2 regions of the Delftia sp. HK171 genome follow, and region 1 is predicted to be linked to the other one. Evidence: riboswitches for the same ligand, from Rfam matches in the RefSeq annotation. Region 1 holds a riboswitch; the other holds the start of a gene.
The links. Region 1 has a riboswitch for glycine ahead of gcvT (glycine cleavage system aminomethyltransferase GcvT). Riboswitches for the same ligand answer to the same signal wherever they lie in the genome.
Positions count from the first base shown of each region.

Region 1 (10,999 bases):
TGGGGCCCTTCCCCGACGCACCCGACCTGCCCGAAGGCATCGAGGTGCAGGATCTGTTCCAGGAACAGTTCGTGAGCGTGGCCGACCAGGCCGTGCTGCCGCCACGCGGCGGGCTGTCACTGCAGGACTGGCTGCAGCGTCCGCACGTCATGCTGGCCATGCGGCCCGACGCCAGCGAGGAAATCGAACGGGCGCTGGCCGCCCAAGGCCTGAGCCGCCGCGTGGTGCTGGCCCTGCCCCACTGGAGCGCGGCGCTGGAGGTGCTGGCAGGCACCGACCTCGTGCTGACCGTGGGCAGCCGCGCCATTGGCGACCTGCGCCGCCACAAAACGCTGCGCCGTTTCGCTCCGCCGCTGGAGCTGCCCCGGTTTGCCTACCAGCAGGCCTGGCATGTGCGCAAGCAGGGGGATGCCATGCATCGGTGGCTGCGCAACTCGATGGCGCAGTGCTGTACTGCGCAGGGGCAAACACAGGCGTAAGAGCAGGAGTAAGCGCAGGCCGCAGCCTCAGGCTGCCACCACCACCCTCAGCAACTGCTTCTGTATCTTCCCGCTGGCCGTCTTGGGCAGGGCCTGGCGGAAGTGGTAGCGGCGCGGGCGCTTGTAGGCGGCCAGGCGGTCGCCGTGGACCAGGAAGGCGTCCAGCGCCTCGGCCGTGGGCGTGGCGCCAGGCTTGGCGACCACGTGGGCGGCGACGATCTGGCCCCAGCGCTCGTCGGCCTCGCCGATGACGGCGACCTCGAGCACATCGGCATGCTCGACCAGGGCGTCTTCCACTTCGCGGGGATAGACGTTCTCGGCGCCCGAATTGATCATGTAGTCGATGCGGTCTCGAATCCAGAGATAGCCATCGTCGTCGATGTGGCCCAGGTCGCCCGTGTGGTACCAGCCGTGCGCCAGCGCGCGGGTGTTGGCGTCGGGGCGGTTGAGGTAGCCGGCCATCATGCAGGGGCCGCGCACCAGGATCTCGCCCACCTCGCCGGGCAGGCAGGCCTCGGCCGGATCGGTGGGGGCGTTGTCTTCGCGCAGGCGCGCCACGATGAGGTCATGGCCCATGGAGGGCAGCCCGGCCGAGCCCGCGTGCGAGAGTTGCTCGCGCGGCAGGAGGATGGACATGCAGGGCCCCATCTCGGTGGTGCCGTAGACCTGGACCAGGTCGCTGCCGACCTTGCGCGTCCATTCGCGGATCAGGTGCGGCGCCATGGAGGCGCCGCCGTACTCCACCAGCCGCAGCGCGGGCGCCTGCTCAGGCGAGGCGATGGGGTCGGCCAGCAGCATGGTGACCATGGTGGGCGCCGCGAAGAAGAAGCTCACGCGCTCTTCGCGGATCAGGCGCCAGGCCTCGGTCACGTCAAAGCGGCGCAGCAGCACCTGGGTGGCCCCGGCCTGCAGGCGCGGCAGAAAGCTGGTGTGCAGCTCGGCCGTGTGGTTGAGCGGCGCCATGGCCAGGCCCACGTCGTCGCGCGTGAACTGCATGGTCTGGTGCATGAGGGCGTTGTGCGCCAGCTTGCTGCGGTGCGTATGCAGCACACCCTTGGGCCGGCCCGTGGTTCCGCTGGTGTACATGAGGATGCAGGGGTCGCTCTCGCGCACATGGGCCTGGGGCGGCGCGCTGCTGCGGCCCCAGGCCAGGGCGGACAGGCGCTGCGTGGCCCAGACCGGCAGCGGGTCGGCCGGGGCATCGTCGGCAAAGATCCAGTGCTCGGTGCCTGCGCCAGTGCCGCCGCCTTCGGCCTTGAGCAGGGCCTGGGCGCGCGCGGCCACCTCGCCGCCCTCGTGCTCGAACACCAGGGCGCGCGCAGCGCCGTCCTTGAGGATGAAGGCCAGCTCCTGGGCCGCCAGCCGGTAGTTGATGGGGTTGAAGATGGCGCCCAGGCGCGCGGCCGCCAGCATGGTGAAGACAAAGGCCGGCGTGTTGTAGAGAAAGGCCGCGACCACGTCGCCATGGCCTATGCCCAGCTCGGCCAGGCCGTGGGCGTGGCGGTTGACTTCGGCATCGAGCTGGGCGTAGGTCCAGGCGCGGCGCTCGCCGCCCTCCCAAGCGACCAGGGCTTCCTTGTTCGGCAGGTAACGTGCCGGCCAGGCCAATGTGTCTCCCAGCGTCTGCTGCATGTGCGCTTCTTCCTTCTCGCTCACGAGATTTCATATATCGATGCATCTCAATGTAGGAGATTTTTTAGACAGTTATGCAATTTGCAAATGCATCCATGCAGGCAAGCGCATGGAGTTGGGGCCGGCCCGCGGAAATCCCGAAGCCGCGCGGACGCTGGCCGCAGCTAGAATGCGCCGGTCAGGAGAGAGTGCCCGCCCGGCCGCAATGGTCACAGGCAGCGGCACCGCCGAAGGCGCAGGGTTCGCCCCGAACGCTCAGGCAAAAGGACTGGCACCGCCTGCCGCCACGGCCGCAGGCGTTCCTAGCTGGAGAGAGATGCAGGGCACGGCGGTGTGCCCCATCCACCGAAGGAGCAAGCCCCACGCATGGAAGGTGCGGGTGAATCTCTCAGGTAAAGCGGACAGCAGGGCAGGACATCCCGGGATTCCGGGATGGCGTTGTGCCTTGCCCCTTGCCGAAAAGAGAGTCCCTCCTTGACCGCTGCCTCCACCACCGATCTGCTCAAGACCCCGCTGTTCGACCTGCACCAGGAACTGGGCGCGCGCATGGTGCCGTTTGCCGGCTACTCCATGCCCGTGCAATACCCGCAGGGGCTGATGGCCGAGCACCTGCACACGCGCGAGGCGGCAGGCCTGTTCGATGTCTCGCACATGGGCCAGATCAGCCTGCGCGGCCCGGATGCCGGCGCGGCGCTGGAATCGCTGCTGCCCATGGACGTGCTGGGCCTGGGCGAACACCGCCAGCGCTACGGCCTGCTGCTCAACGACGCGGGCGGCATCCTGGACGACCTGATGTTCGTGCGCCGCGAGGACGACCTGTTCCTGATCGTCAACGGCGCCTGCAAGCTCGAAGACCTGGCGCACATCCAGGCCCGCATTGGCGGGCGCTGTGAAATCGAGCCCCAGTTCGACCGGGGCCTGCTGGCGCTGCAGGGCCCGCAGGCAGCAGCCGCCATGGAGCGCCTGCTGCCCGACACGGCCGGGCTGGTGTTCATGACGGGCGGCCACTTCGACTGGGAAGGCGCCGAGCTGTACATCACGCGCAGCGGCTATACCGGCGAGGACGGCTTCGAGATCTCCTTGCCCGCCAGCCACGCCGAGGCCTTTGCCCGAGCCCTGCTGGCCCAGCCCGAAGTCAGGCCCGTGGGCCTGGGCGCGCGCAATTCGCTGCGCCTGGAAGCCGGCCTGTGCCTGTACGGCAACGATCTGGACACGACCACCACCCCGGCCGAGGCCGCCCTGAACTGGGCCGTGCAGAAGGTCCGCCGCATTGGTGGCGAGCGCGAAGGCGGCTTTCCCGGCGCGGCCACCGTGCTGGCCCAGCTGCAGGCGCCCGAGCTGCTCACGCGCAAGCGCGTGGGCCTGGTGGCCCTGGAGCGCGTGCCCGTGCGCGAAGGCACGGAACTGCTGGATGCCAGCGGCCGCAAGGTCGGCCAGGTCACCAGCGGCCTGCTGTCGCCCACGCTGAACCAGCCCGTGGCACTGGCCTATGTGGAGCCGGGCAGCGCCGCCATCGGCACCACGCTGCAGGCCATGGTGCGCGGCAAGGCCGTGCCCATGCAGGTGCAGGCCACGCCCTTCGTGCCCCCACGCTATCACCGCGGTTGAGGACAGCCTGCGCGCTTGGCGTGGACCGAGTTCGGCGGATTCGTTTTTCCTGCCATCGCATGCCGCTACAGTGCGCACTGACCTTTCTCAAACCGCCTTTCACAGGTTTCTTTTCAGTTTCTATCGGAGCAAGCCATGAGCATCCAGTATTCCAAGGACCACGAATGGATCAACGCCGCCAACCCTGACGCGGCCATTGTCGGCATCACCCTCCACGCGCAGGATGCGCTGGGCGACGTGGTGTTCGTCGATCTGCCCGCCGTGGGCACCAGCTTCAACCAGGGCGACGTGGCCGGCGTGGTCGAGTCCGTCAAGGCCGCCGCCGATGTCTACATGCCCGTCAGCGGCGAGATCGTCGAAGTCAACGAAGCCCTGCGCGACGACCCCTCCCTGGCCAACAGCGACCCGCTGGGCGAAGGCTGGTTCTTCAAGGTCAAGCTCAGCGACGCAGGCCAGCTGGCCGCGCTGCTCGACGAAGCCGCCTACACGGCCTTCGCACAGAGCAACTGACGCCACTTTCCGGCCAGGACGGGCGCCAGGGCCCGCCCTGGCGCTTTTCAGCTTTTGAGACAGGTCCCTCCATGCTGATGTCCTCCACCCAGCCCCTTGCCGCCCTCGAGAACGCCACCGAATTCGTGGCCCGCCATATCGGCATCGCGCCCGAAGACGAGGCCCACATGCTCAGCGCCATTGGCGCGGCATCGCGCGATGCGCTGATCGACGCCATCGTCCCGCCCTCCATCCGGCGCCACCAGCCCATGGCGCTGCCGCCGGCCGCCACCGAGGCACAGGCGCTGGCCGAACTCAAGGCGCTGGCAGGCCGCAACCAGCTGCTCAAAAGCTTCATCGGCCAGGGCTACTACGGCACGCACACGCCCGGCGTCATCCTGCGCAACATTCTGGAGAACCCCGCCTGGTACACGGCCTACACGCCCTACCAGGCCGAGATCTCGCAAGGCCGCATGGAGGCCCTGGTCAACTTCCAGACCATGGTCTGCGACCTGACGGCCATGCCGATTGCCAACGCCTCCATGCTGGACGAGGCCACGGCGGCCGCCGAGGCCATGACGCTGGCCAAGCGCTCCGTCAAGAACAAGAGCAACCGTTTCGTGGTGGCGGGCGATGCCCACCCCCAGACCATCGAGGTCATCCAGACGCGCGCCGCGCCGCTGGGCATCGAGGTGCAGCTGGCCAACTCGCTGGAGGAATGGAACCAGCTGATGGAGGGCGACTACTTCGCCGTGCTGGCCCAGTACCCCGCCACCAGCGGCCGCATCGACGATCTGCGCGCCGACGTGGACAAGGCCCATGGCAAGCAGGCCGCCTTCATCGTGGCCACCGACCTGCTGGCGCTGACCCTGATCACGCCGCCCGGCGAATGGGGTGCCGACATCGTGGTGGGCACCACCCAGCGCTTTGGCATGCCCATGGGCGCCGGCGGCCCGCACGCCGCCTTCATGGCCTGCCGCGACGAGTTCAAGCGCTCCCTGCCCGGCCGCCTGGTCGGCGTGAGCGTGGACGTGCATGGCAAGCCCGCCTACCGCCTGGCACTGCAGACGCGCGAGCAGCACATCCGCCGCGAAAAGGCCACCTCCAACATCTGCACGGCCCAGGTGCTGCCCGCCGTCGTGGCCAGCATGTACGCCGTCTACCACGGCCCCGAGGGCCTGGAGCGCATCGCCCGCCGCGTGGCCTCGTACACGGCCATCCTGGCGCGCGGCCTGGCCGAGCTGGGCGCGCCGCTGCGCGAGGTGCCCAGCTTCGACACGCTGAGCCTGCACACGGGTGCGGCCACGCAGGCCATCGTGGAGCGTGCCGTGTCCCTGGGCGCCAACCTGCGCGTGTATTTCAAGGAATACCTGTGCATCTCGCTGGACGAGACCACCACGCGCGCCGATGTCGAGCTGCTGTGGAAGATCTTCGCCAGGGACGGCCAGGCCCTGCCCAGCTTCGCCGCCTTCGAAAAGGGCGTGGAGCCGCTGATCCCTGACAGCCTGCGCCGCAGCAGCGACTTCCTCACGCACCCGGTGTTCAACACCCACCGCTCCGAGACCGCCATGCTGCGCTACATCCGCCAGCTGTCGGACAAGGACCTGGCGCTGGACCGCAGCATGATCCCGCTGGGCTCCTGCACCATGAAGCTCAACGCCACCAGCGAGATGATTCCCATCACCTGGCCCGAGTTCGCCCAGGTGCACCCCTTTGCCCCGGCCGACCAGCAGCAGGGCTATGCGGAACTGGACAAGCAGCTGCGCGACTGGCTGTGCCAGGCCACGGGCTACGCCGGCATCAGCCTGCAGCCCAATGCCGGCAGCCAGGGCGAGTACGCGGGCCTGCTGGCCATCAAGGGCTGGCATGCGAGCCGGGGCCAGTCGCACCGCAACGTCTGCCTGATTCCCAGCAGCGCCCACGGCACCAACCCCGCCAGCGCGCAGATGGTGGGCATGCAGGTGGTGGTCACCGCATGCGATGCCAACGGCAACGTCGACATGGCGGACCTGGCGGCCAAGTGCGAGCAGCACAGTGCCAACCTGGCCTGCATCATGATCACCTACCCCAGCACGCACGGCGTGTTCGAGACCCAGGTCAAGGAGCTGTGCAAGCTGGTGCATGACCATGGCGGCCGCGTCTACGTGGACGGCGCCAACATGAACGCCCTGGTGGGCCTGGCCGCGCCGGGCAGCTTCGGCGGCGATGTCAGCCACCTGAACCTGCACAAGACCTTCTGCATTCCGCACGGCGGCGGCGGCCCGGGCGTGGGCCCGGTCTGCGTGGTCGAGGACCTCGTCCCCTTCCTGCCCGGCCATGCCACGGCAGGCCTCGCGGGCGGCACGGGTGCCATCAGCGCCGCGCCGCTGGGCAATGCAGCCGTGCTGCCCATCAGCTGGATGTACATCCGCATGATGGGCGCCCAGGGCCTGACCCTGGCCACCGAGACCGCCATCCTCAGCGCCAACTACATCAGCGCCCGGCTGCGCGACCACTACCCCACGCTGTACGCGGGCGAGCACGGCCATGTGGCGCACGAGTGCATCCTGGACCTGCGCCAGTTCAAGGAAAGCACGGGCGTGATGGCCGAGGACGTGGCCAAGCGCCTGATCGACTACGGCTTCCATGCGCCCACGCTGTCCTTCCCCGTGCCCAACACGCTGATGGTGGAGCCCACCGAAAGCGAAAGCCTGTACGAGCTGGACCGCTTCGTTGACGCGATGATCGCCATCCGCGAGGAAATCCGCGCCATCGAGCAGGGCAGCCTGCCCCAGGACGACAACCCGCTCAAGAACGCGCCGCACACGGCCGAGACGCTGCTGGCCTCGGAATGGGCCCACTCCTACAGCCGCGAGGCCGCTGCCTACCCGGTGGCTGCCCTGCGCCAGTCCAAGTACTGGTGCCCCGTGGGCCGCGTGGACAACGTCTACGGCGACCGCAACCTGTACTGCAGCTGCATCCCCGTGGACGCTTACCTGAGCTGAAGCACCTGCCACCGAAAGGGGCGCTTGTGGCGCCCCGCCTGGCGCGCGTACACTGCGGCCCTGCCCGCGCCGGGCTCCGGTAATCTGCCGGACGCCGGGCGCGGGCCACCAGGATTTGTGCGGCATGTGCCGCTTTCCCCAGCGCCAGCCCGCGATGAGCAGCCCAGACCATTCCGATCCGCCTCGCGACGACGAGCACCTGCCCCTGCATGCGCTGCTGGCGCCCGGCGCCGACCTGCCCCCCGTCGAACGCTTCCCCCTCTTCCAGCCCGAAGACGACCCGCTGCAGGCCCTGGTGGCCGAGCTGCGCAACTACCAGCGCGAACTGGAAATCCAGAACCGCGTGCTGGACTACAGCCAGGCCGTGGCCGAAAGCGCCTCCGAGCGCTTCGAGGCCCTGTTCGCCAGCATTCCCCTGCCCCTGCTGGTGGTGGACGAGCACGACATGGTGGTGCAGGCCAACGCCATGGCGCACAGCGCCTTCCAGCCCTCAGAGCATGACCGGCTGCTGGTGAACTTCGCGCCCTTCGTGCACCCGGACGACGCCGAGCGCGTGCGCGAGACCTTCTCCGCCGCACGCGAGCTGGGCCGCACCGAGGCCCACGAGGTCTGCTTCGAGATCACCGAGCAGCACCAGCTGCGCGCCGACCTGCACGTGGCCTGCATCGCCATCCCCCAGCAAAGCGGCCCGCCCATTGCCCAGTACCTGTGCGCCGTGGTGGACCAGGGCCCTCTGCTGGCCGAGCGCCTGGCGCTGCAGCAGCGCAACCACCAGCTGTTCCTGAGCGAGCGGCGGCTGGAATCTGTCATCAACTCGGCGCTGGACGCCATCATCTGCCTGGACTCGGACCAGCGCATCACCGTGTTCAATCCCACGGCCGCCGCCCTGTTCCTGTGCCCGCCGCACGACGCGCTGGGCAGTCCGCTGGAGCGTTTCCTGCCCGATGCGGCACAGGCCCTGTCCTTTGCACCGCTGACCACGCAGGCCGTGCTGGGCGAGATGACGGCGCGCACGGCCAGCGGCCGCGAGATTCCGGTCGAGGTCAGTGTCTCCTTCGAGCACCACAGCGGCGGCGAGACCACCACCGTGTTCGCGCGCGACCTCACCAGCCGCAAGAAGGCCGAGGCCCAGCGCAACGAGCTGGAAGACCAGCTGCGCGAATCGCACAAGATGCAGGCCCTGGGCACCATGGCCGGCGGCATTGCGCACGACTTCAACAACATCGTGGGCGCCATCCTGGGCAACGTGGAGCTGGCCAAGGCCGACTGCGGCGGCAATGCCGCAGCCATCGAAAGCCTGCAGGAGATCGAAAAGGCCGGCCGCCGCGCGCGCGACCTGGTGCGCCAGATCCTGACCTTCAGCCGCAACGAGCCGCCCCAGCGCAAGCCCGTGCAGGCGCGCGAAGTCATGGGCGACACGGCGCGGCTGCTGCGCGTGACCCTGCCGCCCGCCGTGGAGCTGCAGGTGCATGTGCCGCCGCAGCTGCCCCCCATGCTGGCCGACGCCATGCAGGTGGAGCAGGCCCTGTTCAACCTGTGCACCAACGCCATGCACGCCCTGGGTGAGCGGCGCGGCCTGATCCAGATGGACGCCGACCTGGTGCGCCCCGACCAGCGCCTGTGCGAGCGCCTGGGCCTGCCGCCCGTCAGCTACGTGGCGCTGTCGGTGCAGGACAACGGCCCCGGCATGGATGCGCGCACGCTGCAGCGCATCTTCGAGCCCTTCTTCACCACCAAGCCCGTGGGCCAGGGAACGGGCCTGGGCCTGCCCGTCGTGCACGGCGTCATGCGCAACCACGGCGGCGCTGTGGACGTGTACAGCATTCCAGGACAAGGCAGCCGCTTCACGCTGTACTTTCCCCCGGCCGACGCCCTGGCGCCCGCCGAGTACGCACCTGCCCAGGCGCCCGTGGCCGAAACGCCGCCCAGCCTGCCCGAGCCGCTGGCAGCCGCAGAAACCCCGACCGGCCCGCAGTTCGCCCTGCTGCCCGACCCGCAGGCCGCACAGCAGCATGTGATGTACGTGGACGACGACCAGGCCCTGGTCTTCCTCGTGCAGCGCCTGCTGCGCCGTCGCGGCTACCAGGTCAGCGGCTTCACCGATCCGCACGAGGCCACCGAGGCGCTGCGCGCCGCCCCGCAGGACTACGACCTGCTGGTCACCGACTACAACATGCCCGGCTACAGCGGCATCGACCTAGTGTACGAGGCGCTGTCCATCCAGCCCCTGCTGCCCATTGCCCTGGCCTCGGGCTACATCACCGCCGAGATCGAGCAGGCCGCCATGGCCGCTGGCGCCCGGGCCCTGGTGCACAAGCCCAATGACGTGGAGGAGCTGTGCGCCACCGTGCACAGGCTCCTGAATGAACGGTGAGCGGCTTGAACACTGAAACGCCGCAGGAGTGCAGCGGTGCTGGTACTGCTGCCGATGCCGATGCAGATATCGATGCAGGTGTCTCCTGCCTGTACGAGGACGCCGAGCTGCTGGTGTTGGACAAGCCCTCCGGCCTGCTGTGCGTGCCCGGGCGCGGCCCCGACAAGCAGGACTGCCTGAGCGGCCGCGCCTTGCAGCGCTGGCCCGATGCGCTGGTCGTGCACCGGCTGGACCAGGCCACCTCGGGCCTGGTGGTCATGGCGCGCAGCCTGGCCAGCCAGCGCCTCCTGAGCGAAGCCTTTGCGCAGCGCCGCGTGCACAAGCGCTATGTGGCCGTGGTCGCCGGCCGCCCGGACGCCCAGCAGGCCGACGCCTGGCAAAGCATCGACCTGCCGATAGCCGCCGACTGGGAGCGGCGACCCTTGCGCATCATCGACGCCCTGCAGGGCAAGCCCAGCCAGACCCTGTGGCGCGCCATGCCCGCAGCCACCGAAGGCCAGGGCACACCCACCACGCGGGTGCAGCTGCAGCCCGTGACGGGCCGCACCCACCAGTTGCGCGTGCACATGGCGGCGCTGGGCCATCCCATCCTGGGCGATGCGCTCTATGCCGATGCCGCCGTGCAGGCCCTGTCGCCGCGCCTGCTGCTGCATGCGCACCAGCTGGAGCTGGCCCATCCCCTGTCGGGCCAAACGTTGCGTTTCGAATCCGCTGTGCCGTTTTGATCCACCGCAGAAACACGCAAACCGGCGCCGTCTGGCGCGTTGCTGCAATGCAACATTCCGTGTACGTGTTTCCCCTTCTTGCAGTCGGTCATATTGGTTTCATGCAGCACCGTCTGGGTGCACCGTCGGCATCAGGCGTTTTCGTCGCCCAAAACCGGCGTTGACAAGCGGCCTGCGATGGCATCCAGCCCTTAGCGAAAAGCCTGCATGCGCGCCAGCCCCGGGATACCCTGTTGCCATTGGTAACCAGGAGATTAATCTGTGCTTCTTTGCGCGGATCGCCCCTACAGGAGCCACCGCGTTTTTCAGAACGCTTTACCCAAAGTTGAAGGAAGTACTCATGAGCATTCCGTTCCGCATGCACACCGTCGTCGCCGCCCTGGGTTTGGCTGGTGCCGCCTTGTTCTCCACAGCGCATGCGCAAATCAAGATCGCCATGGTGGTTCCCACCACCGGCCCGCTGACGCAGTACGGCGACATGGTCAAGGAAGGCGTGAACACCGCCGTGGAAATGGCCAATGCGGCTGGCGGCGTCAATGGCAAGAAGATCGAGCTGGTGTCCGTCGATGACGCCTGCGAACCCAAGCAAGGCCCCGTGGCCGCCAACCGTGTGGTCAATGCCAAGATCGGCTACGTGATCGGCCCCGTCTGCTCGGGCGCATCGATTGCCGCCGCCCCGATCTACAACAACGAAGGCGTGGTGGTCGT
Region 1 is NZ_CP018101.1:4,371,196-4,382,194, forward strand. Features, by position in the region: gene BO996_RS19705 (LysR family transcriptional regulator) at 1-479, shown strand, start outside; gene BO996_RS19710 (fatty acid--CoA ligase) at 507-2,111, opposite strand; glycine riboswitch at 2,281-2,392, shown strand; glycine riboswitch at 2,408-2,526, shown strand; gene gcvT (glycine cleavage system aminomethyltransferase GcvT) at 2,586-3,719, shown strand; gene gcvH (glycine cleavage system protein GcvH) at 3,855-4,229, shown strand; gene gcvP (aminomethyl-transferring glycine dehydrogenase) at 4,301-7,192, shown strand; gene BO996_RS19730 (PAS domain-containing hybrid sensor histidine kinase/response regulator) at 7,347-9,566, shown strand; gene BO996_RS19735 (RluA family pseudouridine synthase) at 9,635-10,291, shown strand; gene BO996_RS19740 (branched-chain amino acid ABC transporter substrate-binding protein) at 10,632-10,999, shown strand, end outside.

Region 2 (10,999 bases), 2.2 Mb from region 1:
GGTGACATCGGCATTGCGCTGCCGGGTGGGTCGCAGGGCGGGTCACAGGGGGGGCCGCAGGGTGGGCCCGGGCAGCCGCTGCGCGTGTACTTCCTGCAGGGTGACGAGCTGCGCTCGGTCGGTGTCAGCCGCCTGGCCCATGTGGAGACGGCCTTCGCCATGACGGTGCACAAGAGCCAGGGCTCGGAGTTCGAGCACACGGCCCTGGTGCTGCCCTCGCGCGGCGGCAGCGTGCTGGGGCGCGAGCTGGTCTACACCGGCATCACGCGCGCCCGCCAGGCCTTCTCGCTGTTCTCCGAGGTGCCGGGCCTGCTGGCCTCGGCCGTTGGCAGCCCCACGCAGCGCGCCAGCGGGCTGCTGCGCTGGCTGCAGGACTGAGGCGGGCAGGGCGGCGGCTCAGGCCGGAGTCTTGTCGCTGGCGTAGCGGGACATCATCAGCGCCGTATTGGTCTTGCGGTCGGCATTGACCTGCTGCACCGTGGGCCGCTCGGCCATGCGCGCCAGGTACTCGCGCACGGGCAGGTCGGCCAGCACGTCGCGCCCGCCAACGAGCTTGCTGGCCGCGCTGACCAGGGGCAGGTGGACGATGGCGCAGCAGTCGGCCAGCGTGAAGCTGTCGCCCGCCACAAAGGGTGAGAAACGCGCGAGTTTGGCGAAGGCCGCCACGTTCTTGTCGAGCTGGGCCAGCGTGCGCTCCCGGGTGGAGTCGCTGACCTGGCCGCCGAAGAAGGCCTGCGGGTAGAGGATGCGCGCCACCAGCTCCAGGTGCAGGTCCAGGTACACGCACAGCTCGCGCACCTTGGCGGCCTCGAAGGCGTCGGCCGGCAGCAGGGAAGGGGCGGGCGACAGCGTCTCCACGTACTCGACCATGGCGGCCGACTCGCACAGGCCACGGCCGTCGTCGATGCGCAGGTACGGCACCTTGCCCAGCGGCGACAGTGCCATGTCGGTCTCGCCCAGCCAGTCCAGTTCCTCGTTGAAGGGCAGCTGCTTTTCCAGCAGGGCCAGCTTGACCTTGTTGTAGTAGTTGCTGGCCGCGAATCCGCACAGGGTGAGCATGGGTGTCTCCTTGGGTTGTTTGTGGTGAAGGCGAGGGTGCGCGCCTGTGATGGTAGGGGCGGGCAGGGCATGGCGCGGTCCCGGAGATGACGACTGGGGCAGACCCCTAGAATGGCGCCATGCCGCTTCGCCTGCCCTCCACCTTGGCTGCCTGCGCCCGCTGGGTGCTGGGGCTGTGGCTGTGCGTGGCGCTGGCATCGGCGTTTGCGCCGCTGGCGCGCGCCTCGGGCTGGGAGCGCCTGTGCTCGGCCGCTGGCGAATCGGTCTGGGTGCCATCGCCGGCCGGTCAGGACGATGCCCTTGCCGGCAGCCACGGCATCGACTGCCCGCTGTGCCTGCCCCCGCTGGCGCCGCCGCCCGCCCGGTGCAGTGCGGCCCCGGCACCGCTGATGGCAGATGCGCAGCCACGGGCGCACCCGGCCTCCGTCCACAGCGTGGCCATGCCGGCCTTGCCGCAGGCCCGCGCCCCGCCCCGGTGACTCCCCATTTCAATCCCTGCCTCTTTCGCTTGGCTTTTGTTTTTGCAATGCACACAGACCGTGCTGCAACGTATTGAATTTTCTGGAGAAACCGTGATGACACTGCGTCAATGGACCACCCCTTTCCTGATTGCCGCCTCCCTGTCCATGGGCCTGGCCCATGCCCATGCCGATGCCGCCCACGTCAAGGCCGACGCCGCCTGGGCGCGTGCCAGCGTGCCGGGCCAGCAGGCCACGGGCGCCTTCATGCGCCTGACGGCGGAGGAGCCGCTGCGCCTGGTGGGCGTGGAGTCGCCCGCCGCCGGCGTGGCCGAGGTGCATGAAATGAAGATGGAAGGCGATGTGATGCGCATGCGCGCCATCGACGGCCTGGACCTGCCCAAGGGCGTGGCCGTGGACCTGAAGCCCGGCGGCTACCACGTCATGCTGCAGCAGCTCAAGAGCCCGCTGCTCAAGGACAGCCAGGTGCCCATCACCCTGGTGTTCAAGGATGCCAAGGGCGAAACCTCGCGCCTGAGCCTGCAGGTCCCCGTGCGCGCCATGGCGCCCGGCGCGGCGGCTGCCCCGGCAGCGGGCCACGGCGGCGGCCACGCAGGCCATTCGCACTGAGCCAGCGCCATTGCACCGGGTTTGTGCGCAGCCGCATGCGCATGACTTGCCGTGGACTTGGCGTGTGCCTGGGTTAAGCTGGGAGCATGGCCGGCATCCTTCGCCGGCATGCTCTTCCAACCCAGTCCTAGCGAGTGCTGCCATGAGTGACGCGTCCTCCTTCGGTTTCGGCAAGTTCATCCCCGGTTTCGACTTCCTGCAGGGCCTGGCCCAGAGCGCGGGATCGGCCACCGCCCGGCCCCTGGGGCGCCTGCCCGAATGGGTGGCGCCCACGGTGAGCATCGAGGAGGTGGACAAGCGCATCACCGAACTCAAGGCCGTGCAGTTCTGGCTGGACCAAAATGGCAAGGCGCTGGCAGCCACCATCCAGGCCCTGGAAGTGCAGCGCATGACGCTGTCCACCCTGCAGGGCATGAACGTCAGCATGGGCGAGCTGGCGCAGGCCTTCCAGTTCCCCGCCGCTGCAGCCGCCACCGCTGCTGCAGCCACTGCGGGCAAGGGCGCCGCCAGCGCGGGGCAGTCCGACCACTCGGACTGGCCCATGTCCTCCGCCGGCAAGGCCGGCAAGCAGGAAAAGCCGCAGGCCGCGCCCGCGCAGCCCCCTGCCGAGCCGCCTGCAGCTGCTGCGGCCGCTGCATCCGCGGATGCCGGCAGCAAGGCCTCCGGCCCCGAGGCTTCTGCGCCCAAGGACGAGCCGGCCCAGGCCGCCGCCATGGGCCAGGCCATGCAATGGTGGGGCGCACTGACCCAGCAATTCCAGCAGATCGCCGCCAAGGCCATGGCCGAGCCCATGGCCCCCGAGGCCGTGGCTGCCGCACAGCGCGCCACCGGCATGGCCGGCGACATCGCCAAGGCCGCCATGGACCGCATGACGGCCCAGGCTGGCGCCTTCGCCGCGCAGGCAGGCAAGGCGGCTGCACCGGCGGCCAAGGCCCCGGCCGGAGCCGCCAAGGCGCCTGCGAAAGCGCCAGCCAAAGCCCCACCGAAAGCGCCAGCCAAGGCAGCGGCCAGGAAGACGGCGGCAAAGACCACCGCAAAGACAACAGCCAAGGCACCGGCCGCAGGCAAGGCGCCGGCCAAGAGCCGGCCACCGCGCTGAGCGGCACGGCGGCTCCCATGGATGGTCTAGAGCCCTCCGCAAGCCGGGCGCTGGCAGGGCTAGAAAGAAGGTTGGAATGTCGTTGTTTCCTGTAGGCCATGCCAGCCATTCCGACTGGCGCGCCGCGGCCGATGCGGTGCTGCTGCAACTGCGCTCGCAGATGGCCGATCCGGGCCACGCGCAGCGGCCCCGACTGGGCCTGGTGTACCTGTCCCACGCGCATGCCGCCCATGCAAGGCCGCTGCTGCAGCATCTGGCCAGGGCCTTGCCCCATGTGGCGGACTGGGCTGGCTGCTCGGCCGGTGGCGTGCTGGCCATGTCCCATGAATACCTGTCCGGCTCCGCGCTCGCGGTGATGCTGCTCGATGTGCCGGCGGCGCACTACCGCCTGTATTCGGGCCTGGCGCCCTTGCATGCGCCGGGCGGCGAGGCCGGGTTCACGGCCCATTCGGCCCTTGTCCATGCCGGAGGCGGCCAGCCCGAGCTGGCCGAGTTGCTGTACGAGCTGTCTGAGCGCACCGAGTCCGGCCTGCTGTTCGGCGGCGTGGGCGATGACGGGGACGATGGCGTGGAGGGCGTGCAGATCGCCTGCCGCACCGAGGACCTGCATGCGCAGCATGCGGATGCGCGCGGCATTTTTAGCGGAGGCTTCTCGGGCGTGGCCTTCGGTGCGGGCGTGCCCTGCATCACGGGCATGGCCCAGGGCTGCGTGCCGCTGGGCGAGGGCCTGGAGATCACCGAGGCGCGCGGCGCCCTGGTCACCGGGCTCAATGGCGATCCGGCCTTGCAGCGCCTGCTGCAACTGCTGGGCGTGGAGCTGGAAGGCAGCGACTGGCAGCCCGCGCTGACCACGGTGCGCAGCACGCTGGCGGCCATTGCGCCGCCGGGCCGGGGCATGGCCCACGGCGTGCTCACCGAAGAGGCCCAGGTGCTGACCCTGGTCGGTCTGGACCCGCTGCGCCAGGGCGTGGCCCTGTCATCGGCCGTGGAGGCCGGGCATTCGGTGATCTTCTGCCGCCGCCAGGCCCAGGTCGCGCGCCAGGAACTGCTGCAACTGGGCGCTGCGCTGCGCGATGCGGCGGAGCCCGAGGAGGCGGCGCCCGAAGGCGAGGCACAGCCCCGCATCCGTGGCGCCATCTACATCAGTTGCCGGGGCCGCGGCGGCGGCCTGTTCGGCGGCCCCGATGCCGAACTGCGCACCCTGCGCCACGCACTGGGCGATGTGCCATTGATCGGCTTCGTCGCCGAAGCCGAGATCATGGACGCCCGCCTGCACCGCTTCGCCGGGGTGTTGACGGTGTTCACTGCTTAGGCGTCGTACACGCCGTACACGCCGTACACACGGTACACACCGTCTGCATCTCAGACCGCGCGCGGGCGCACCGTGCCTGCGCTGCGATCCGGGTCCATGACTGCAGCTCCCAGAAAATCGAAATCCACGGCCGGCTGCCTGCCGCTGACCAGGTCGGCCAGCGCCATGCCGGAGCCGCAGGCATGGGTCCAGCCCAGCGTGCCGTGGCCGGTGTTCAGGAACAGGTTGGCGATGGGTGAGCGTCCGATCAGCGGCACATTGCTGGGCGTGGCGGGGCGCAGGCCGCTCCAAAATTGCGCGCGTTCGGTATCGCCAGCGCCGGGGAACAGCTGCTGCACGCGCCGCACGATGGCCTCGCAGCGCACGGGGTCCAGGTTGCGGTCGTAGCCGTTGAACTCGGCCGTGCCCGCAATGCGCAGGCGGTCGCCTTGCGCGCCCGTGTAGCGCGAGAACACCAGCTTGAACTCGTCGTCCGTGAGGCTGACCTGATAGGCCTTGGCGGGGTCCAGCACCGGCAGGGTCACGGAGTAGCCCTTGGCCGGATAGATGGGCAGGCGCAACCCCAGCGGCTGGGCCAGCAGCGGGCTGAACGAGCCCATGGCCAGCACATAGGCGTCGCCCTGGATGCGTTCGTAGCGGCCATCGGCATTGGTCACCTCCACATGGTCGATATGGCGGCTGGCGCCCGCGCCCGTGGTGCGCAGCGCCGTCACGTGGTGGCCGTGGCGGAACTGCACGCCCGTGGTGGTGGCAATGCGTGCCAGCTCGCGCGTGAAGAGATTGGCGTCGCCCGATTCATCCTCGGCCGTATAGGTGGCGCCCGCTATCTGCCCGCGCACATGGGCCAGGGCCGGCTCCAGGCGCACGGCTTCGTCGGCGTCGATCAGGCGGCGGTCGCAGCCCAGGGCCTGCATCTGCTCGGTGGGCTTGAGAGCGCCCTCGAACTCGCGGGCGTTCGTGTAGAAGTGCAGGATGCCCTGCATGCGCTGTTCGTACTGGATGCCGGTGTCCGACCGCAGCTGCTGCAGGGCCTCGCGGCTGTAGGTGCCCAGGCGAACGATCTGCTGGATGTTGTGGCGCGTGCGCGCGGGCGTGCAGTTGCGCAGGAAGGACAGGCCCCAGAGCCACTGGCGCATGTCGGCGCGCAGGCGGAACAGCAGGGGGGCGTCCTGCCGGCCCAGCCAGCCCAGCAACTTCAGCGGTGCGCCGGGGTTGGCCCAGGGCTCGGCGTGGCTGACCGAGATCTGCCCGCCGTTGGCAAAGCTGGTTTCGGCGCCGGGCGCAGCCTGGCGGTCGATGACCGTGACCTCGTGGCCCAGGGATTGCAGATAGTAGGCCGAGGCGGTGCCGATCAGGCCGGCTCCGAGAACGATGACGCGCATGACAATGCCCTTTCAAAGGCATGTGCCGGTCACGCGGAAGCTGGTAGCTATGGATTCAATAGCAAGCAGCCGGCGTCCGTCGTGACGCAGCTGCCGCTCCCCCTGTCCTTGGTACCTGAGAGATTCACCGCCGTCCATGGGAACGGGGCTTGCTCCTTCGGTGCGCCGCATATTGCGTGCGGCGGCTCTCCAGACGGCATGTTGTGTTTGCAGTACGGAACCTGAGCGTGTATGGGAGTTTGCGCCTTCGGTGAGGCTCGGCACCGTGGTGCCCGCCTGCTCTCCTGCAGGGGCGATTCTATGTGGCTTGCGCAGCCGGTTCCAGTCGTACTCGGGATACCACCAGTTACTACCTGTATGTGGTGTGGCCGATTCAGGGTATTCCCTAGATCGCTCAAGCGCCTCCCTCGTAGCGCTGGCACGAGTCTCCGACTGCATGTAAAAAAACTATTGAAATAGAAAAAAACATGATTTAGCCTATCGATGTGTGCAGTGGTTTGTCAGTGCATGTTCTGGTCGATTGGACCTGCATGGGTTAACCATGAGTTGTGTATATGTCTGATAGGCGACTTACCGTTGCACAGGTGCAGGTCCATGGAAACTGGTCCGGCACTGAAAAAATACAAGCACGGTGAATATGGTTTGTGGAGGGAGGAATGATTTGCGTCGCAAACCCGACTGAAGGTGTGTCCGGCTCAATGGGCAGCGGAGCAGCTCGCAAACGTTGATGGAAATCCGCCTTTTCTGATTGACGCGCAGGATCTGCGCGAAAAATTTTGCTTCCAACCTCACCGGCTGCAAGGTGAGTTGTGAGCTCGTGATTCAAATAGAACTATTCGAGGTACGGCGATGCAAATGCGCTGGGTACAACTGATGGCCATTGCCATTGGGAAAATCATTTTCCTGTCATATCTCCTTGAGAAAACGGGGAATATCATGCATGCTCTCAATCGCCTGCCTGGTTCGGCATTTTTTCGCAAGTGGCGTGCAGCGAAGTGCCTTTTCTCTTTGCTGCTGCTTTCATGCGCGGGTATCTCATCCACGGCACTGGCGGCGACCGTCGTTTTCACGGTCACCGACAACAGCGACGCTCCCAATGCCAATGCAACGACACCAACCACCTGTGTCAGCACGCTGGGAGGCACCTTTGCTGGCGCATGTACGCTGCGAGCTGCCATTCAGGCAGCCAACTACACGCTGCAAACGCTGGATCCGAGTGCCGATGTTTCCATCGTCTTTGCGCCGACACTGTCTACGTCGGTACGAACCATACAGAGTGGGACATCCAAGGATGCGGCCGGAAACCTCCATCCGTATGTCGACAATCAGACGGTTTACGTGCGCTGTGCCAATACATTCGTCAGCGGAGCCCAGTCCGGCGCCGTGACGGGAGCCACCAATGCCTGTGGTCAAACCCAGATGATCAGCGGCGGCGATACGGGCACCACCACTGGTGCCGGTGGCGCCTGGTACTGGCTCAAAGGCACCGTGCCAGCCGGCACGGGCTCATTGACCATCGATTTCGGGGGAGTCATACAAGTCCAGAACTGGGCGGACTCCGCCTGGGAAACCTTTTATCTTGGTGGGAAGAATATCACTCTCACCAATTCGCCCAACATGACCTGTGGCGAAGCGGTATTCGTCGTTGGCTCCTCAGCAAACAATGTCATCATTGATCGCGTCGGTCTGGTGAATGTGGCGCCAACCCCTGCGGGAGAGGGGACGCCGTTCAACTGCGAGCTGTACGCGGAGATTCATCAAGGCGCACAAAACGTATTCTTTGCCAATAGCACAATCAACTCCGCGATATGGAATGGAAATTACGGCAATAACAAGGGCTCGGCCATTTCCGTTGCCGCAAGCAACGGTGCAGGCACGGTTTCCAACATCGTTGTCGATAATTTCACGGTAACGAATCTGCCCAACCCTATCGGGGGAATGCAGCTCGAGCAGTTTTTCCAGGTCATGTCGAACATGACCGTCAACGGATTGACGATCAAAAATTCGAATATCGCACTGAGCCCGACTGGTGGAAATGCGCCCAGGGCCGTGGTGTCGGTTGATGGAACGATCAGCCTGGCCAATGGAATTGGTCTGGCCGTGACGGGTAATACCTTCTCGCTGCCTATCGCCGCCTATACCGGGTCATCACCAACGCATGTGTCGGCACCAACGGTGAATACGGCAGCCTCAGGCACGACGCAGGTAGTGACGGTGACCGATAACAACTTCACTGGCGGCGGGGACGGGGTGAATATCGGTGGTACGGGTACGGCACCAGGATTGATTGGCAACAACAAGATGACAAGCCAGTCGAGAAGTGCCATTCGTATCACTACGCGTGATTTCTTCAAGATTTCTCAGAACACGCTGTTTTCCGTGCCTGTGGCTGCAAACTCAGGCATCAGTTTGCTGACGACGGGCAATGGACAAACCGGATGGACCCCCACCCTTGGCGTTGGCGCCAGTGACACCGCCGCCTGCACCTGGACATTCAATATCACGGCAAATGCCAATGCGAGCGAGCCGGCACCGTATACGGTGGAAGCCTTTTGGTCGCCGACCGGCGCGGGCGTCAACGATGCGCAGGTCTATCTGGGCTCCGAAACCATGGCCGGAGCCTCGGGAACGCTGACCGTTCCTTCGTATCTCAGCGGCCAGGTGCGAGTCACAGTGACGGACAGCAATTCCGGTGGAGCCCAGACCTCGCAGCTTTCAACGGCGGCAAGCGTCACCGGTTTTCCCTGTGCCCTGAAATCCGGCGTTCTGGCGACGACCAACAATCAACCTGTCGGCAGCAGCGACTTGCTGGAGGTCTACATTGTTGACGGCCAAGGCAATGCCTGGACAGGGGGCAGTGACACCGTCACCTTCGCAGCGCCGCCTGCAGGTGTCACGTTCAATGGCAGCTCCGCCGCAGTCAGCTGCACGACCAACTCCAGCGGAAAGTGCGCGTCTCCCATCAATGCCAGCAGCAGTGTCGCCGGAGCATTCACGACACCCGTGACCTTGTCGTCGTCAGTCGCTGGTGCCACGTTCTCCAATCTTCCATTGGGTGGAAGTCCGGTATCTGGCGCAGTGACCTATCAGCCTTCGCCGGTTGCTTACAGCTTCACCGGGCTGCCGGCCAGCACGAGCGGGTCTGAAATCGCCGCGAGTCCGCCATCGATTGCGGCCAACGGCGTCTCCACCAGCACCTTGGCCGTGCAGTTGAAGGATGCTTTAGGCAACCTTGTCACCACCTGTACCGATACGGTGGCCTTCACCCTCAATGCGGGGACGCAAGGCGTTCCTGCCGTCAGCGTCACGGGCTGCAGTGCCGGCATGTACACGGGGACGGTGACATCGCCGGTGCTGGTCGGCAGCGGAACCTTCGGGTTCACCATCAACGGGTCTGCGGCTGTTGCCACCGCAACGGTCTCCTATGTGGCCGCAACGCCGAGCACGAGTGCATCGACGATAGTCGCCACACCGACATCGATCGTGGCCAACGGCAGCTCCACCAGCGTGCTGCGCGTGCAATTGGTCGATGCCAGCAGCAATCCGATCAACACCTGCACGAACACGGTGGCATTCACCCTGAACGGCGGAACGCAGGGAACGCCGAGTGTGGGCGCGGCCTCGTGTACCGCCGGCATCTATACGGGCACCGTCACATCGCCCACGGCGGTCGGCAGCGGGATCTTCGGATTCACCATCAACGGCTCTGCCGCAGTTGCTACGGCTTCAGTGAGCTACACGGCGGGTCCGCCAAGTACCAGTGCCTCGACCATCGTTGCGAGTCCGACCTCGATCATTGCCAATGGCACTGCAACCAGCACATTGACGGCGCAGCTCAAGGATGCGTCAGGCAATTCGATTGCGACCTGTGCCAATACGGTGGCCTTCACGCTGAACAGCGGAACACAGGGCTCGCCTGCGGTCGGCGCGGGTTCGTGCAGCGCAGGGGTTTACACGGCAACCGTCACGGCACCTACCGCAGTCGGCAGTGGCACCTTTGGTTTCACCATCAATGGCTCGGCCGCCACGGCTACGGCTGTGGTGAACTACACGGCCGGCCCGCCCAGCAATGGCGCGAATGGAAACCTGATCAGTGCCAGTCCGCTCAGCGTTGTCGCAGACAACACTGCCACGAGCTCGATCAGCGTGACCCTGCGCGATGCCAATGGCAATCCCGCCACGGATACGGTGGCGCACACGATTGTCTTCACCAAAACGGGCGTGGGCACGACCACGCCGGCCGCACCCACGTGCACGATCGCGGCCAACGCCAATCCGGCCACCTGCTCCGTGACGGTGAAATCGGCCACGGTCGGCACCGCAAGTTTCACGGCAACGGACAACGGAACGGCCGTGAGCAATGGCAGTCCGGTATCGGTCAACTTCATTGCCGGGCCGCCCAGCAATACAGCCAGCGGCAATCTGCTCAGTGCCACGCCGCTCTCGGTGATGGCCGACGGTACGAGCACCGGCACGGTAACCGTCGCACTGCAGGACGCCAATGGCAATGCAACGGTCGATACAGTCGCCCACACCATCGGCTTTGTCCATACCGGCGCCGGCACGCCGTCGGCAACTTCCTGCACGATTGCGGCCAATGCGAATCCAGCGCGCTGCTCCATCACGGTGACATCCACCGTGGCGGGTGCGGCGAGCTTCACAGCCACGGACAACAACGGCACCACCACCCAGAGCGTGGCAAACGGCAGTCCGGCCGTGATCAACTTCACGGCCAATGCCGCCGACCCCGCCAGGTCGGGGGTGCGTACCGTCAGCAGTCCGGCCACGGCCAATGGCTCGGCGACAGATGTGCTTGAAGCGTTTGTGGGAGATGTCAACGGCAATCCGGTGGCCGGAAGCGTTGTCACGTTCTCTCCCACCGCAAACATCACCTTCAGCGGTACCTGCACCACCAATGCGGCCGGTACCTGCCAGGTCACCGCCAAGACAACCGTCGCGGGTTCCTACACTTCCGGCGCAAGCATTGCGAGCGGCGCATTGAGCGGCAGCGGCGTCAGCTCCGGTGGCAATACGTACGGTGCGACGGCTGCCTATGTCT
Region 2 is NZ_CP018101.1:144,344-155,342, reverse strand. Features, by position in the region: gene recD (exodeoxyribonuclease V subunit alpha) at 1-378, shown strand, start outside; gene BO996_RS00655 (glutathione S-transferase family protein) at 397-1,059, opposite strand; gene BO996_RS00650 (hypothetical protein) at 1,179-1,538, shown strand; gene BO996_RS00645 (copper chaperone PCu(A)C) at 1,635-2,147, shown strand; gene BO996_RS00640 (PhaM family polyhydroxyalkanoate granule multifunctional regulatory protein) at 2,290-3,246, shown strand; gene BO996_RS00635 (FIST signal transduction protein) at 3,323-4,558, shown strand; gene BO996_RS00630 (D-amino acid dehydrogenase) at 4,609-5,940, opposite strand; glycine riboswitch at 6,033-6,143, opposite strand; gene BO996_RS00625 (invasin domain 3-containing protein) at 6,790-10,999, shown strand, end outside.
Region 2: another riboswitch for glycine. It lies ahead of BO996_RS00630 (D-amino acid dehydrogenase); the one in region 1 lies ahead of gcvT (glycine cleavage system aminomethyltransferase GcvT).